Regions from separate parts of the Arsenophonus apicola genome, predicted to be linked through region 1. Evidence: predicted binding sites of a transcription regulator. Region 1 holds the regulator's gene; the other holds the start of a gene.
The links. Region 1 encodes LexA, which represses DNA repair genes until DNA is damaged. Its sites were predicted from a motif close to TNCTGTATGTACATACAGNA; they were not measured.
Positions count from the first base shown of each region.

Region 2: rmuC (DNA recombination protein RmuC) is a predicted target of LexA. The motif match lies at 5,014-5,033, and genes of this name have one in related genera.

Region 1 is NZ_CP084222.1:3,017,003-3,025,090, forward strand. It holds gene gntU (gluconate transporter) at 1-632, opposite strand, end outside; gene gntK (gluconokinase) at 629-1,171, opposite strand; gene zur (zinc uptake transcriptional repressor Zur) at 1,557-2,021, shown strand; gene lexA (transcriptional repressor LexA) at 2,232-2,846, opposite strand; gene LDL57_RS14290 (diacylglycerol kinase) at 2,948-3,322, opposite strand; gene plsB (glycerol-3-phosphate 1-O-acyltransferase PlsB) at 3,446-5,896, shown strand; gene ubiA (4-hydroxybenzoate octaprenyltransferase) at 5,993-6,811, opposite strand; gene ubiC (chorismate lyase) at 6,882-7,415, opposite strand; gene pgi (glucose-6-phosphate isomerase) at 7,627-8,088, opposite strand, start outside.
Region 2 is NZ_CP084222.1:2,785,662-2,793,749, forward strand. It holds gene tatB (Sec-independent protein translocase protein TatB) at 1-91, opposite strand, end outside; gene tatA (twin-arginine translocase TatA/TatE family subunit) at 101-394, opposite strand; gene ubiB (ubiquinone biosynthesis regulatory protein kinase UbiB) at 506-2,143, opposite strand; gene LDL57_RS13230 (ubiquinone biosynthesis accessory factor UbiJ) at 2,124-2,783, opposite strand; gene ubiE (bifunctional demethylmenaquinone methyltransferase/2-methoxy-6-polyprenyl-1,4-benzoquinol methylase UbiE) at 2,785-3,540, opposite strand; gene rmuC (DNA recombination protein RmuC) at 3,628-4,965, opposite strand; gene LDL57_RS13245 (DedA family protein) at 5,090-5,620, opposite strand; gene udp (uridine phosphorylase) at 6,000-6,758, opposite strand; gene LDL57_RS13255 (YidB family protein) at 7,110-7,502, shown strand; gene LDL57_RS13260 (carboxylate/amino acid/amine transporter) at 7,589-8,088, opposite strand, start outside.

The sequences.
Region 1 (8,088 bases):
TGGCTAATAAAATTACCAAATAATGGGCCAGCGATAAGCATTGCAGGGATCGCTGCACATATGCCAATTAAAATCATCCAACCAAAATCAGCATTCATCTGAGATGCAACCAACATTGGCGTTGGGCCCGGAAGTAAAAATGCAGCAGCAGCAGCTACTCCAGCAAAGAGCGGGATAGCTGTTTTAACAACATTCCCGCCTAAACGGTTAGTAATGGTAAAAACAATACCAATTAATAATACTATGGCGACATCAAAAAAAAGTGGCAATGCACAAATTAATCCTGTAATACCTATAGCTAAATTAGTCCGCTTTTCACCAAAACAAGTTATTAATTTTATCGCAATTTGCTCTAATGCGCCCGTTTCATGGAGTATTCGTCCAAACATGGTTCCCAATGCCACAACAATTGCTAAGAATCCTAATGTTCCTGCCATACCTTCTTGCATTGTTTCTATAATTTTTTTAACCGGCATGCCAGAAAACAGTCCCGCTAAAATAGAAACTACCATCAATGCAATGAAAGCGTGTAATCTTGCATACATAACCAGAAACAACAATAAAAAGACTGCACCTGCTGCAGTCAAGGTCAATATCAGCATATTGAATGTTTCAGGAATAGGCGTGTTCATCTATTTTCCTTAGTAATAATTTCATCAATTAATTTTACTGTATTATCAATAACCTCAATTAATGGTGGCTTAATATCGATGACATACACATCTTTTTCATCATTACTGGGTACTTCCAAAGTGTCAAACTGCGAGACCAACATATTTGGTTTGAAAAAATGATTTTTACGCTTTTTTAATCGGCCTTCTATTAACTTAAAGTCTCCTTCAAGATAAAGGAATGACAGATGTTGATTTCCATCTCTTAAAATATCTCGATATTTTTTTTTCAAAGCGGAACAAACAATTAAAGAAACACTATTTGTTCTTTGCATAGCAAAAATAGCATCATTCAATGCTTTAAGCCAAGGCAGTCGATCAGAATCATTCAAAGCATGGCCAGCCGACATCTTTTCAATATTGGCACGTGGATGCAAAAAATCACCATCTAAAAACGCAGCTCCTGTTTTCTGAGCGATCCCACTCGCAACTGCAGATTTACCACTACCAGATACCCCCATCAGTATAAAAACATGGTGTATTTTTTTGGTATCACTCATTAAAAACTCCGTTAAAAATCAGGCAATATATAAAATCTTACTGATAATTATCAGTTATAAAAAAATAATATAATAGATTTGTGATAGGAATCTCAGTAAAGAGGCGGATCTGAGCACAAGTAAAACTCGTTATCGGTTTTATAGCTCTTAATATAACCAGCAATAATTAATATTAGTTCCGTTAGCTCGTTGAAATTAATCATTTTAATTACGATTGACTATATGTGCTATTTTCCAATTTAGTATCTATTTATAACAATAGAAAATAAAAAAACATTATTAGAAAATAGTAAAAGATATTATTTATTTTAGAACTATGGTAGATATCAAAAAGTATAAATATGATAATATCATTATTATAATGATCTTCACCTTAGGATAATTCATGACAAAGCAAGATCAGGAAAAAATACTGTCCCAAGCTAAGAAAATATGCCAAGCGCGTAACGTACGTTTAACGCCACAAAGAGAAGAGGTATTGCGCCTTGTAGCAGCTCAACCTTGTGCTATTAGTGCTTATGATTTGCTTGACCTACTTAGAATTTCTGAACCTCAAGCTAAACCACCAACCATATATCGTGGCCTAGAATTTCTCTTAGAACAAGGATTTATTCACAAAATAGAATCAACAAATAGTTATGTTATTTGTCATCATTTTGAGGATCCTAAACATACTTCAGTTATGTTAATTTGTGACAGTTGCGGCAGTGTCGCCGAAAGTAATGGTCAAACAGTAGAAACCGCTATTATAAAATTAGCCAAACAGACTGGTTTTCAGTTATCTCATACCGTTGTTGAAAGCCATGGACTATGCTCGCCTTGCTACAAAATCGAGAAAAAATCCTGTTAAAACTATGCATTATTAAGGTTAAATAGAGATACAAAGGCCAGGCGTATGAACAATCGGCCTTTATTAAAAAATCAATAAAAATTTAAAATATCTTACTTAATACTTATTAGTTATAAATCAAACAAACTAGAAAATAATAATATTTTTTTCAATAAATTAAACTGAATTAACTTAAAAAATTAATTAGATATAAAATGACTAAAAATTTGACTAAAATGAATCACTACTACGAATAATACCAACAGCGAGTCCTTCAATAGTTAAGTTTTGTGTCCGCAAATCCACAATAATTGGCTCAAATTCAGGATTTTCAGCAATTAATTCAACTTTACTACCCGCTTGCTTGAAACGTTTAACCGTCACTTCATCATCAATACGTGCAACAACAATTTGCCCATTATGTACCTGTTGTGTTTTGTGTACAGCAAGTAAATCACCATCCATAATTCCGATATTTTTCATGGACATACCATTAACACGCAATAAAAAATCAGCACTAGGTCTAAAAATAGTAGCATCAATCCGATAATGGCTTTCGATATGTTCTTGGGCAAGTAATGGTTCTCCTGCCGCCACCCGACCAATAAGTGGTAACCATTCATCCTCATTTTCTTCTTGTAGTAGCCGGATACCGCGAGAAGCACCGGAAACAATTTCGATCACGCCTTTACGTGCCAAAGCCTTTAAATGTTCCTCTGCTGCATTTGGTGAACGAAAACCTAAACTTGTTGCAATTTCAGCGCGTGTGGGAGGCATACCCGTTTGCGAAATGTGTTCACGCACCAGATCATAGACCTGCTGCTGCCTCAACGTTAATTCTTTCATTTCGCCCCCTATTTATTTGCATTCGCACATTGTCACTGTAAGTATATACAGTTATATCAAGATTTTAAACTGAAAAATGTGTAAAACCCTATTTTTTATAACTAGCTCACGAAATAATGATTACTGATCACAATTGCCCAAATAAAAATAGCTAACCAAATTGAAATAAAAACAGCCGCTGAGCCCATATCTTTTGCCTTACCAGAAAGTTCATGTAATTCTGTACCAATTCTATCAACCACTGCTTCAATCGCACTATTTAATAATTCAACAATAGCTATTAATACCACTGAACTTATAAGTAGTAACCGTTCAATCCATTGTACATCAAGGAAAAAAGCCACACTGATGGCAATAATCACCATAATTGCTTCTTGTCTAAAAGCGGCTTCACTCTTCCAAGTTGACCTTAATCCTTTGAGCGAATAACCGGTTGCTTTAATAATTCGGGTTAGTCCCGTTGTTTGATTTGCCATAAAATTTACTCTCTAGATATAGTTCTATATGGGATTTAGTATAATTATTATCTTTTAAACAGATATTAATTACTATTTCTGATATGCTTGGGTAGGATTCAAATAAGAGGCTATCGCTCATCTATGTCATTTTGGCGTAAAATTTACTACAATCTATTAGATTTACCAATGAAATTATTGGTAAAAAGTAAACTCATACCAGCAGATCCAATTAAAGAATTGCATCTTGATACGACACGTCCTTTTCTATATGTATTACCTTATCATTCTAAAACAGACTTATTGACGTTACGTCAACAATGTTGTTCTATTGGTTTACCTGATCCACTTGATCCGATTGAAATAGACGAAATTAAATTACCTGCCTATGTCTTTATCGATGATGGCCCGCGTGTCTTTCGTTATTATTCGCCAAATCCACGTAAAGATTCCGTAAAAACGTTTACGGCTTATCTTGATCTTCATTGCCATAATCCCGAACTAAACATTCAGATGCTACCCGTATCAGTGATGTTCGGTCGAGCACCTGGTCGAGAAGGCCACTCACCAGCGCCTCCGTTACGTTTACTTAATGGTATTCAAAAATTCTTTGCCGTTATCCGGTTAGGACGTGACAGTTTTGTTCGTTTTTCACCCACTGTCTCTTTGCGCCAAATGGCTGGCGAATATGGTACTGATAAAATTATTGCCAACAAACTTGCTCGAGTCGCCCGCATTCACTATTCACGGCAACGATTGGCAGCAGTTGGCCCCAAACTTCCTGTACGCCACGATCTATTCAATAAGCTGTTAACTTCAAAAGCAATTGAAAAAGCAGTTGAAGATGAGGCTAAAGCAAAAAAAATCTCACTAGATAAGGCAAAACATAATGCGATTGCCATGATGGAAGAAATTGCCGCTAATTTTTCCTATGAAGCGATCCGTATTACTGACCGCGTACTTAGTTGGACATGGAATCGACTTTATCAAGGAATTAATGTGCAACATGCCGAACGTGTACGCCAATTAGCGCAAGATGGCCATGAAATTGTCTATATTCCTTCTCATCGTAGTCACATGGATTATCTATTGCTCTCTTACGTACTTTATCATCAAGGCTTAGTTCCTCCTCATATCGCCGCTGGTATCAATCTTAATTTTTGGCCTGCTGGCCCAATTTTTCGTCACTTAGGTGCTTTTTTCATTCGCCGCTCCTTCAAGGGCAATAAACTTTACTCCACCATATTTCGTGAGTATCTCAGTGAACTGTTTGCTCGTGGTTATTCAATTGAATATTTTGTCGAAGGCGGCCGCTCTCGAACAGGCCGACTACTGGAACCAAAAACTGGCACGCTGTCAATGACCCTACAAGCAATGCTACGAGGTGATTCACGTCCAATTACCATTGTCCCTATTTACATTGGCTATGAGCATGTATTAGAGGTTGCTACCTACGCTAAGGAACTAAAAGGGGCAGCAAAAGAGAAAGAAGGATTTTTTTCAATGTTAAGAGGTTTACGCAAATTGCGTAAACTAGGACAAGGTTATGTTAATTTTGGTCAACCGATTGCGCTAACACAATATTTGAATAAACATGTTCCAGAGTGGCGTCAATCTATTGATGCCATTGAGCCCCAACGTCCAACATGGCTAAATTTAACCGTGACTCGGCTAGCTCATAAAATTATGGTTAGAATTAACAACGCCGCTGCCGCTAATGCGGTAAATTTATGTTCAACGGTGTTGTTAGCCTCACGCCAGCGTGCATTAACCCGAGAACAACTGATTGAACAAATAGAATGTTACCTTCAACTATTAAGAAATGTGCCTTATAGTGGTGATAGCACGACACCAAATAAAACTGCCGAGCAGCTATTAGAAGACGCATTGCAATTGGATAAGTTTGAAGTCGAACATGACAGTATGGGTGATATTGTCGTATTACCACGTGAAAATGCAGTATTGATGACCTATTATCGAAACAATATTATGCATTTACTAGTTTTGCCTTCCTTAGTAGCCAATATCGTATTGCATAATGAAAATGTTCAACGTCAGGAAATTGGTTATCAAGTTGCACTCATCTATCCATTCTTAAAAGCAGAACTCTTCATGCGATATAGCATTGAAGAATTGCCTGAATCTATCGATATTCTGTTGGATGAATTGGCACGCCAACAACTAATACTATTAACAGCAGAAGGTTTTGTAACTATCAATCCAGCTCGTATTCGCCCTCTTCAGCTTTTAGCTGCTGGTATTAAAGAAACGCTACAGCGCTATGCAATTACACTTTCGCTACTCAGTACCATACCTGAAATTAGCCGAGGAATACTAGAAAAAGAGAGCCGTATTCTCGCTCAACGTCTGTCTGTACTGCATGGTATCAACGCCCCAGAATTCTTTGATAAAGCTGTTTTTTCCACACTGGTAAATACATTAAAACAGGAAGGTTATATTAATAGAGAAGGTGATGCGATTATCAGCGCAAATGTACAACGACTTTATCGTATTATCGCTAAGTTAATATCTCCTGAGGTTTGTTTAACCATTGAAGGAGTCAAACACGTTACTCATGAGCCATTGCCTGAATAAATCATCTTTATATCAATATAGTAACGTAAAACGATTTAGACTGAAATCGCCCAAAACCACACTCAGGATAATCACTTGAGATTATCCTTTTTTTAATTAAAAATAATTTAATAAGATACCAATAAATAATACCAACCCCACATAATTGTTATTCATAAATGCTTTAAAACATAATGCTGGTTGACGATTGGCAATGAGTTTTTGTTGATGGATAAATAAGCCTACTACGAATATCAAACTAGCAAAATAAGGCACCCCCAAATCTAGCTGTTGCCCTATATAAAATAACAGCAAAACCATAGCTAATTGTAAAATACCAATAATCAATTTATCAAAATGAGCAAAAATAATTGCGGTTGATTTTATTCCAATTTTAATATCATCACTACGATCAACCATGGCATACTGGGTATCATAAACAATAGACCAAATGATATTAACCAGAAATAATAACCAACACTCCAAAGGTAAGGACTCACTAACTGCTGCATACGCCATTGGAATTGACCAACCAAACGCAGCACCCAGAACAATCTGTGGAAAATGGCTAAATCGTTTGATAAATGGATAAATCCAAGCTAATAATAACCCAATCACCGATAACCAAATAGCCATTTGATTTAAGGCCAACACTAATATAAATGCGATAATAACCAATGAGAAAAATAGCGTCTTAGCTTCTTTTTCTGTTACCTCACCATTTGGCAGAGGGCGCTCTCGGGTTCTGGCAACATATCCATCAAATTTTCTATCCGCAAAATCATTAATAACACAACCAGCGGCACGCATTAAAAAGACACCCACAGTAAAAACCAACAAAATAAAAAGATCTGGTAACCCTCGGCTTGCTAACCATAATGCCCAATAAGTAGGCCATAGTAATAGTAAAATACCTATCGGTTTATCAATACGCATTAAGCGAAAATAGGCTCGCCATTTATTCAATTTCAACGTCGTTTGCCCTGCCAATCTATTTATCTCCTTATTATTTTGTATAGATAGGTGAATCTGGCAAAAAAAGTTCAGTTAATAGTAAAGGCTTAGCCGATAATCTTAATAACGAACGCCTTACCCAACAATTATTCTGTATGCCTAAATTAATATAATCACGAGTTAAATTATTTCTACTAAACAAATGGTGTCCTAATGGCACATTGCCTAAATTTATTAACTCACATTCAGGACCCGTCAATGTCTCTTCTGGGATCACTGTCCGCCCATATAACCATGGGCAACCATCACCAAAAAGTACGACTTCACGTAACCAATAGCGCTGGCTATTAGGCAAAAGTTGAGCTTCTTCGTCCTGACTATCTAATAAAATAAAACCTTCTTGATAAGGTTTTACCGTGACGTGCTGACAATAGCGAGCAAGACGCTGAGTCATTGAACCTAATTCGGTTAACCAATTATATATTGGATCCGGTACGTTAATTTCTTGTGCAGAAAACCAATTAATCGATTGATTGCAAAAAAGTGACTGATTTTTTATATGGCTTATTTTTACAGCTACGCCCATAGAATACTTCTCTCATTCTATCTGGAAATTTAAAATAGAAGATATCATGTTAATAATGAATGAAATGATAGGATCTACTAATTTATATAAAAAGTTATCCCTGATTGCAAAATTTTTATTAATTTTGCAATCTTTATATTAGCAAGAAGTGATCTATCTGGCAGTTTATTTACTATAACCAAAACCTGCTGTTACAGACTTTGGTAAAAAATTATTGGCGCCAAGCTTTAAAACAATTAATCAATCCATTGGTAGAGGTGTCATGACTATCAATTTTAGCCTGAGTTGCCAACTCAGGTAGAATACGACCGGCTAATTGCTTACCAAGTTCGACACCCCATTGGTCAAAACTAAAAATATTCAATATAGCACCTTGCACAAAGATCTTGTGTTCATACATTGCAATCAAAGCACCTAATGTATAAGGCGTAATTTGATTAACGAGGATAGAGTTAGTGGGACGATTACCTTGGAAAACTTTATAAAGCGCAACATAGCCCATTTTAGCCGGATCTTGGCCGGCAGCTTTAAATTCTTCGTCCACTTCAAGCCGATTTTTGCCAAATGCTAACGCTTCTGTTTGAGCAAAAAAATTAGACATTAATTTGTTATGGTGATCACTTAATGGATTATGACTAATAGCAGGTGCAATGAAATCACAAGGAATAAGTTT
Region 2 (8,088 bases), 230 kb from region 1:
TTTTAACGGCGATCGGCAAACGCTCTGGACCAAGAACCACCAAGCCAATAATCATAACCAATAGCAGTTCACTAAAACCAATATCAAGCACGGTTCATACCTACTCTTTATTTTTTTTATTTTCAGCCGTTTCTTTTGTCTGACTTATGGTTGTTTTTTCAGTAATGTTTTTCGGTTTAAAGTCTGCATCAGCCTGCTGTTTTTCTGCTTTGTTACTATCATCAGTTTTACTATGATCATCACTCATTGCTTTTTTGAAGTTTTTTAATGACTCCCCCAAATCTGAGCCGAGTGAGCGTAATTTCTTAGTACCGAAAATTAAAACAACCAATAAAGCAATAATAAGAAGCTGACCGGGACTACCAAATGTAGCCATAGCAATTGTTGTTCCCATTGATATATACCTCTACGAAATTAGGTTCAACTATGTATAATTTCATTATAAACAACTAATTTTATGTAAGATACATACAGATCCTAAGATAAATTTGTTTAAAGACAAACTTTAGCCAATTTTACCTGTACGATACCATCCCACACCCCATGCAATTATACCGAAAAAGATAAACCCAATGGCAGCAATTTTTGAATCGAAAATCTGCAATAAAGTACCAGATATCAAGCAAGTTGCGCCAATTCCAAGTAAATATTGGCCTTGTCTTTGCTTTACTTGTTGGCCTTGTAGCTGGACAGAGAATTTATCAATACTATCTTGTAAATATTTATGTTGCTTAAGCGCTCCGTAAATAAGATCAGGAATTTCTGGCATTTTTTCTGCCCAATAGGGTGCTTTTTCCTTAAATGCACTAATAATCGCCGCTAATCCCATTTGCCGATGTAGCCAATCTTCAAGAAAAGGTTTGGCTGTCTTCCACAAATCTAGTTGTGGATAAAGCTGCCTTCCCAAGCCTTCAATATAGATCAAGGTTTTTTGCAGTAACACTAATTGAGGCTGAACCTCCATATTAAAACGACGGGCGGTATTGAATAAATTGAATAAAACATGACCAAAAGAAATTTCTGCCAGTGGTTTCTCAAAAATTGGCTCGCATACTGTTCGAATGGCAAATTCAAAATCTTCTACATTAGTATCAGCTGGTACCCAACCCGAATCGACATGTAATTCAGCTACCTTCCGGTAATCACGATTAAAAAAGGCGATAAAATTTTCTGCCAAATAACGTTTATCTTCTTTATTTAACGAACCGACAATACCACAATCAATACCGATATATTGTGGATCCTCAGTTTGCTCTCGACTGATAAAAATATTACCAGGATGCATATCAGCATGAAAAAAGCTATCGCGAAAAACTTGGGTAAAAAAGACTTTTACCCCGCGCTCAGCTAATAACTTCATATTAATTCCCTGTTTCTTTAACGCGTCAATATCAGAAACAGGAATACCATAAATACGCTCCATAACCATCACATTCTCCCGACAGTAGTCTGAATAGACTTCGGGAATATAAAGCATGGAACTATTTTCAAAATTACGCCTCAATTGGATTGCATTTGCTGCCTCACGCAACAAATTTAATTCATCAATTAATGTTTTTTCATACTCTCGAACAACTTCCCGCGGACGTAAACGCCTTCCATCAGGTAAAAGTGGGATCCAATTAGCCAGCCGATACATCAAGTTTATATCGGCTTTAATAATAGGTAATATATCTGGGCGAATGACTTTAATTACAATTTGTTTATTATTCTGTTTTAATTTTGCCGTATGTACTTGGGCAATTGAGGCCGAGGCCAAGGGCTCCTCATCAAAATCATCGAACCAGGTTTCAAGAGAGCCACCTAATGACTGCTCTATATGTTGACGAGCCAATCGGCCATCGAAACTAGCAACTTTATCTTGCAATAATGCTAATTGGTCAGAAATTATAGTGGGAAAAAGATCGCGACGAGTAGATAGCATCTGACCTAATTTAATCCAAACCGGGCCTAAATCTTGTAAAGCTAAACGTAAGCGTTCACCAAGGGCTTTGTCTTTATGCTTATTTGATAACCAAAATAAACAATGGCGTCCAACCCTTAGTGGTAAAGTAAATTTAATTTTGGGAATGAGTTCATCTAAACCATAATTTAGAAATACTCGAACGATAAAATAGAGCCGTTTAATCTCTCCCGGTCTCATATTTTTCCTCCAATTTAGCCAAACGCTGTTCCAGTTTTGCAATATCCGCTGCCACTTTCTCAACCTTATCAGCAAAACTTAGCACTTCCAATGTATTAGGAGACATTCGCCATTCTTCCACCAATACATCTTTAAAATGATTTTTTTGTTGATATAACAAACCATTTATTCCAATTAAACCTTTTTTCACCCAGCGGCTCATCCCTTCGGCAAGGACATTACCGACATAAGGAGCAAGATAATGAGCGGGATCCCATTGCGCAGCATCAAGCAATGCTGACCAATGCTGCACAATTTGCATATCCCCTTCGATAACAATCTTGCCATCGTTGATAAGCGTTGAAAGTTGTTGTTTATCTTTAAGCTGCACTAGCGTTACAAACGCCGTTTTTATCACACAATCTGCCGGTGTAGGCCACTGATTTACGACATCAACTCGTTGCTCGGAGAAGATAAGTATTAATGGTTGAGATAACTCTTTTAAATTAATCGCCAACACTTTGCCAATCAACCTTATTCTGGCTGATTTCAACGCCACTTCCCGATAAAAAAATTTATTCAACATGTTCTGTAAAAAGGAAGCTGCTGCCGCATGTAATACAGGTATTGTTGAATCGCTTTTCGTTGACGAGGTAGCCATTTTAAAATTTGAACCCTCTATGTAGGGCAACAATTCCACCAGTCATATTGGTATAGGAAACTTGTTCAAACCCGACTAACTCCATCATTGCTTTTAACGTGTCCTGATCTGGATGCATGCGAATAGATTCAGCTAGATAGCGATAGCTATCGGCATCATTAACTATCATTTGACCAACGCGTGGCAAAATATGAAAAGAGTAGGCATCATAAGCTTTAGTTAATGCGGGTAAAATGGGTTTTGAAAACTCTAATACTAATAAACGACCGCCAGGTTTTAACACCCTAAACATTGATTTAAGTGCTTTATCTTTATCAGTAACATTGCGCAGCCCAAAAGAAATACTAATGCAATCAAAGTAGTTATCAAGGAAAGGCAGTTCTTCAGCATTAGCCTGGACATAATTAACATTACCAACAATACCCCGATCACGGAGCTTTTCTCGCCCCATCTTCAGCATAGAATCATTGATATCAGCAAGAACAACCTCACCTTTTTCGCCAACTATTTTAGCAAATTTAGCTGTCAAGTCGCCAGTCCCACCCGCCAGATCTAAAATATATTGCCCGCGGCGTGCGCCACTAGCTTCTATCGTAAAACGTTTCCAGATTCGATGGATCCCTAATGACATAAGATCGTTCATAAGATCATATTTCGCGGCCACCGAATGAAAAACAGCAGCAACCAAATTCGCTTTCTCATCCTTGGCTACTTTACGAAAGCCAAAATCAGTGGTTTCTTTAATTGGATCTACCATATTCACGCTCATTTAATCATTAAAATAATCGAAAGTGTAATCATGTTTATCGCAAGCACTTATTTACGATCTACCGATTTTTGTTAATTATGATTTAGCAGTTTGTTTGCTAAATTCAGTATCAATCGGACGTTTCACTTCTATTCCCAATTCTTTTAAACTTTCCGCCTGACTAATCAAATTACCTTTTCCTTCCGCTAATTTTTTGATCGCCGATTGATAATTCAGCTGTGCTTTGCTCAAACTCTGACCCAAAACCTGTATATCATCGACAAATAATCGCATTTTGTCATACATTCTAGCGGCACGCTCAGCAATGACTTGCGCATTTTGACTCTGTCGTTCATAGCGCCACAAATTATTAATAGTGCGTACTGCCACCAATAAGGTTGAAGGACAAACCAGTAAAATATTATTTCTCAACCCTTCGTCAATCAGGTCAGGGGCTTCACGTAAAGCAATCAAATAAGCGGGTTCGAGTGGAATAAACATTAATACATAATCTAGCGATCTTAATCCATTTAATTGATGATAATCTTTTCGTCCAAGCTCTTTTATATGGTTACGCACAGAATTAACATGCCCCCGCAATGCCGTAGCTCGCTGCTGCTCATCTTCACTATTAAAATAGTGCTCATAAGCTGTCAGAGACATTTTAGCGTCGATTACAACATCTTTACCTTGTGGTAAACGAATAATCACATCCGGCTGATAACGGCTATTGGAGGTATTGATACTGACTTGAGTTTCAAATTCATGCCCCTGCCTTAGCCCAGAAGCCTCCAATATGCGAGAAAGAATTGTCTCTCCCCAATTGCCCTGAATTTTATTATCCCCTTTTAGCGCTTTAGTCAGATTAATCGTTTCTTTTGCCATCTCTGCATTTAACTGCTGAAGCTGACGAATTTCATGCGCTAGGGTATGACGCTCACGCGCTTCCTGACTAAAACTTTCATGTACCTGACGGCGAAAACCGTCCAGTTGTTCACGGAAAGGTGTTAATAGTGCAATTAAACTCTGACGGTTCTGCTCAGAAGCGCGACGTTCATTCTGTTCAAAAATACGATTGGCTAAATTCTCAAATTGAACATTTAACCGCTGCTCACTATTAAGTAACAGCCGCTGTTTCTCTTCAAAAGCCAGTCGTGTCTCTTCAAGCCGTGTCATCACTTCACGTAATTCAACTTCTTGATTACGATTAATTTCCCTTTGTGATCTCAATTCTTGCTCACGTTGTTCACACTCAATTTTCCAATATTCGAGGTGGGCGATTTTTTCCTCATAGCAAGCCTGAATACTATAAAAGTCGCGCAATTCCGACTCTTTTTTATTCATTTTCTGCGCAATAACTAGCCAGATCAAACTGCCACCAAAGAGTGTGCCGGTAAGAAATCCAATAATTGCATATAATAACTGAATATCCACCTGGGTTTCCTTAAAATAGTCTTTATTTTATAAAGTAACTTAGTGGTCTACTGTATAAATGTCCAGAATAAAATTTGCTTATTTTGGTCAACCAACTGCGTGAGGCTGAAATTTAACGACTGTTTTACCCCATCCACTGAGCAAGCCAAGATAAACCAAATGCCCCTGGCGCTAAAATAGCAAATGCCCAGATCATGGCAGAAAGTAAATTAGCCAGCTGAAAATAATGTTTAGGCATAGCACAAATACCTGCTACTAAGGGAATTACCGCCCTTAAGGGGCCTAGAAAACGGCCAAGAAAAACACTCCATACTCCCCAACGGTCAAAAAAACGATGACCCCGATCGAGCACTTCAGGACGACGAGAAATTGGCCACATATGGCGTACACTGTTCTTATAATGAAAACCAAACCAATAAGACAACCAATCACCCAAAAAAGCACCACAAGCGGCAGCAAACCATATCGGTAAAAAAGCAAGTCCATTATCACCAATTAATGCACCTAAACCAAGCAAAATTACTGTTGCTGGTAACAATAGAGAAATAAAGGCTAACGATTCGCCAAAAGCTAATATAAAAACAATAATAATAGCTAATATTTGATGATGACGGGAAAATTCGGTAATAACATTAATAATCTCAGACAAAGTCAATTTATTATTCCTATTACAGTTAATCCTTCGTTATTATGTCGGCAATAATGTAAATTATTGTCAGCTTGAAATATAATAATGCGACAAGTTTAACTTATAAAATGATAAATTTAAGTTATTTTATTCTATGCTATTATCCGCCAGTTAACATTAATTGGTTTACTAAAAAAAACGAAATAAGAAAATTAGCCGTTAATTGATCAAAATAAAGCTTATTGAATACCTACGATAATAAAAAATAAAACGAATATTACTTAAGACGAATAAAAACCGCGATTAAATAAAAATATATAATAAAATAAATTTATCCTAATTTTATAAAAATAACAAAAAGTTATACTCGTTTTATCAAATAAAGTAGCAAAACAGGTAGTATTTATTAATTCAATAACCGGCGCACCGCATCAACAACGATCCCTAAAACATTTCCTTCAGTTTGGCGTAATAAAATTTCATCAGGCGTTTCTTGTTGTGTCCGGTTAACAATCACACCGGCTATCATACCTGCTGATAATCCTTGGCTAGAGCACATAGTCAGTAAGGTGGCCGACTCCATTTCATAATTAATCACTCCCATCTTTTGCCATTCTTCCATCGATCCGCGAAATCGACGAACAACCCGACCACTATAAGTATCGTAACGTTCCTGACCAGGATAAAAAGTATCTGAAGAAGCGGTAATACCAACATGGGTTGTGATCCCTGCTGCTTTAGCAGCTTCATAAAGCGCATTGGTACAATTAAAATCCGCTACGGCAGGGTATTCTAAAGGGGCAAAATGTAAGCTGGCACCATCTAGGCGTACCGCGCCAGTTGTAATGAGTACATCCCCTACATTGATATTTTTTTGAATGGCGCCGGTAGTGCCGATACGAAGAAAAGTACGTATTCCTAATTGCGCCAATTCTTCAACGGCAATTGAAGTAGAGGGGCCACCAATGCCGGTTGAACAAATAATAATTGGTTTACCATTAAGTTCAGCACGCCAGGAGGTAAATTCACGTAGCGATGCCAGATATACCGGATTATCCATTAATTTGGCAATCCTTTCTACCCGATTTGGATCGCCGGGTACAATAGCAATTGTTGCACCTTGTAAATCATTTTTAGTGAGTCCTAAATGAAAAACATCAGACATAATTACACCATATTGTATTTTTAATTTATTTAATCCATTAATTTAATAATAAAATGATCAGTTTTTAATGATAAGGATCATTTAAAACAAAAAAGAAAAGCGGCTTTTACTTAAAAATATGATCAAATTATTTATGCTAATTTGATCATATCGTATTTTTAATAAATAAAAATCACTTGATTAAATAAAAGGATCTGGTAAATCTTTTAGGCTTTTATTGTATTTTTAGCTTATCACTCACTATTATTAACGTAAGACTAGCAAAAATTTTAATAATTTCTAACCTTGTTAAATTTAAAGGTTGGAAGATACGAATCGTTTAACCAATTTTTATGTTGCAAGGGGGTTATCATGGGATTTTTAGATCAACTTACCAGTATGGTTGGTGGTGAAAAATTTAATCAATATAAAAATATTTTAAGCTGGATTGAAACACAAGGTGGCATACGTGGCTTAATTGAGAAATTTGAACAACAAGGATTTGGTGGAATTATTCAATCCTGGATAGGTTCAGGTGAGAACTTACCCGTAAGTATGGAGCAAATTAGCTCAATATTTGGCGCAAGTAATATTTCTACCCTCGCCAGTAAAGTCGGTTTAAATTCAGAACAAACTTCTTCCTTAATTGCTGAGTATTTGCCTAAATTAGTTAATACAGCAACCCCGGATGGCAAAATACCGGAAAAATTAGATTTAACGTCGATTGGTATGAAATTACTAAAAGATAAATTTTTTGGTGGTTAATCATTATTGCCCATCGCTGTTAGATGGGCAAATTTCATTTAAAAGCTAGTGCTAATTTCCGCCTGGCTGGATCCAATCGTTAGCACTTAATTTACCTTGCGTAAAGTCGATCGATAGAGCCAATGTCGATGCACCCAAAGTGATAACAATAGTAAACTACTACCTAAAATAAAGCTAAGCCAATTGGGATGTTGCTGCCAAATGACAAAATTAACCAATAAGCCGGCTGGTACCAACATATTATTCATAATGGCCAAAGTGCCAGCATCTACCTGTGTCGCACCATAATTCCACATAAAATAGCCAATACCGGAAGCGCCCACCCCCAACCAAATTAAAACGCCCCACTGTATTTTTGTCATGGGTAATTTACTTACATCACCAAATATCATCCAACCGAATAATGCCACCATACAGGCGCCGATATAGAACCATGAAAAGGCTTGCCGCTGTGGGATTGGATAAATTTCCATTATTCTTTTGTAACCAACTTGGCCAATTGCAAAGAAAATATTCGCCAACTGCACATAAAGTAACCCTAGCCAAAAAGATCCACTCAAATGATCATAGCGAATGATAGCGGCAC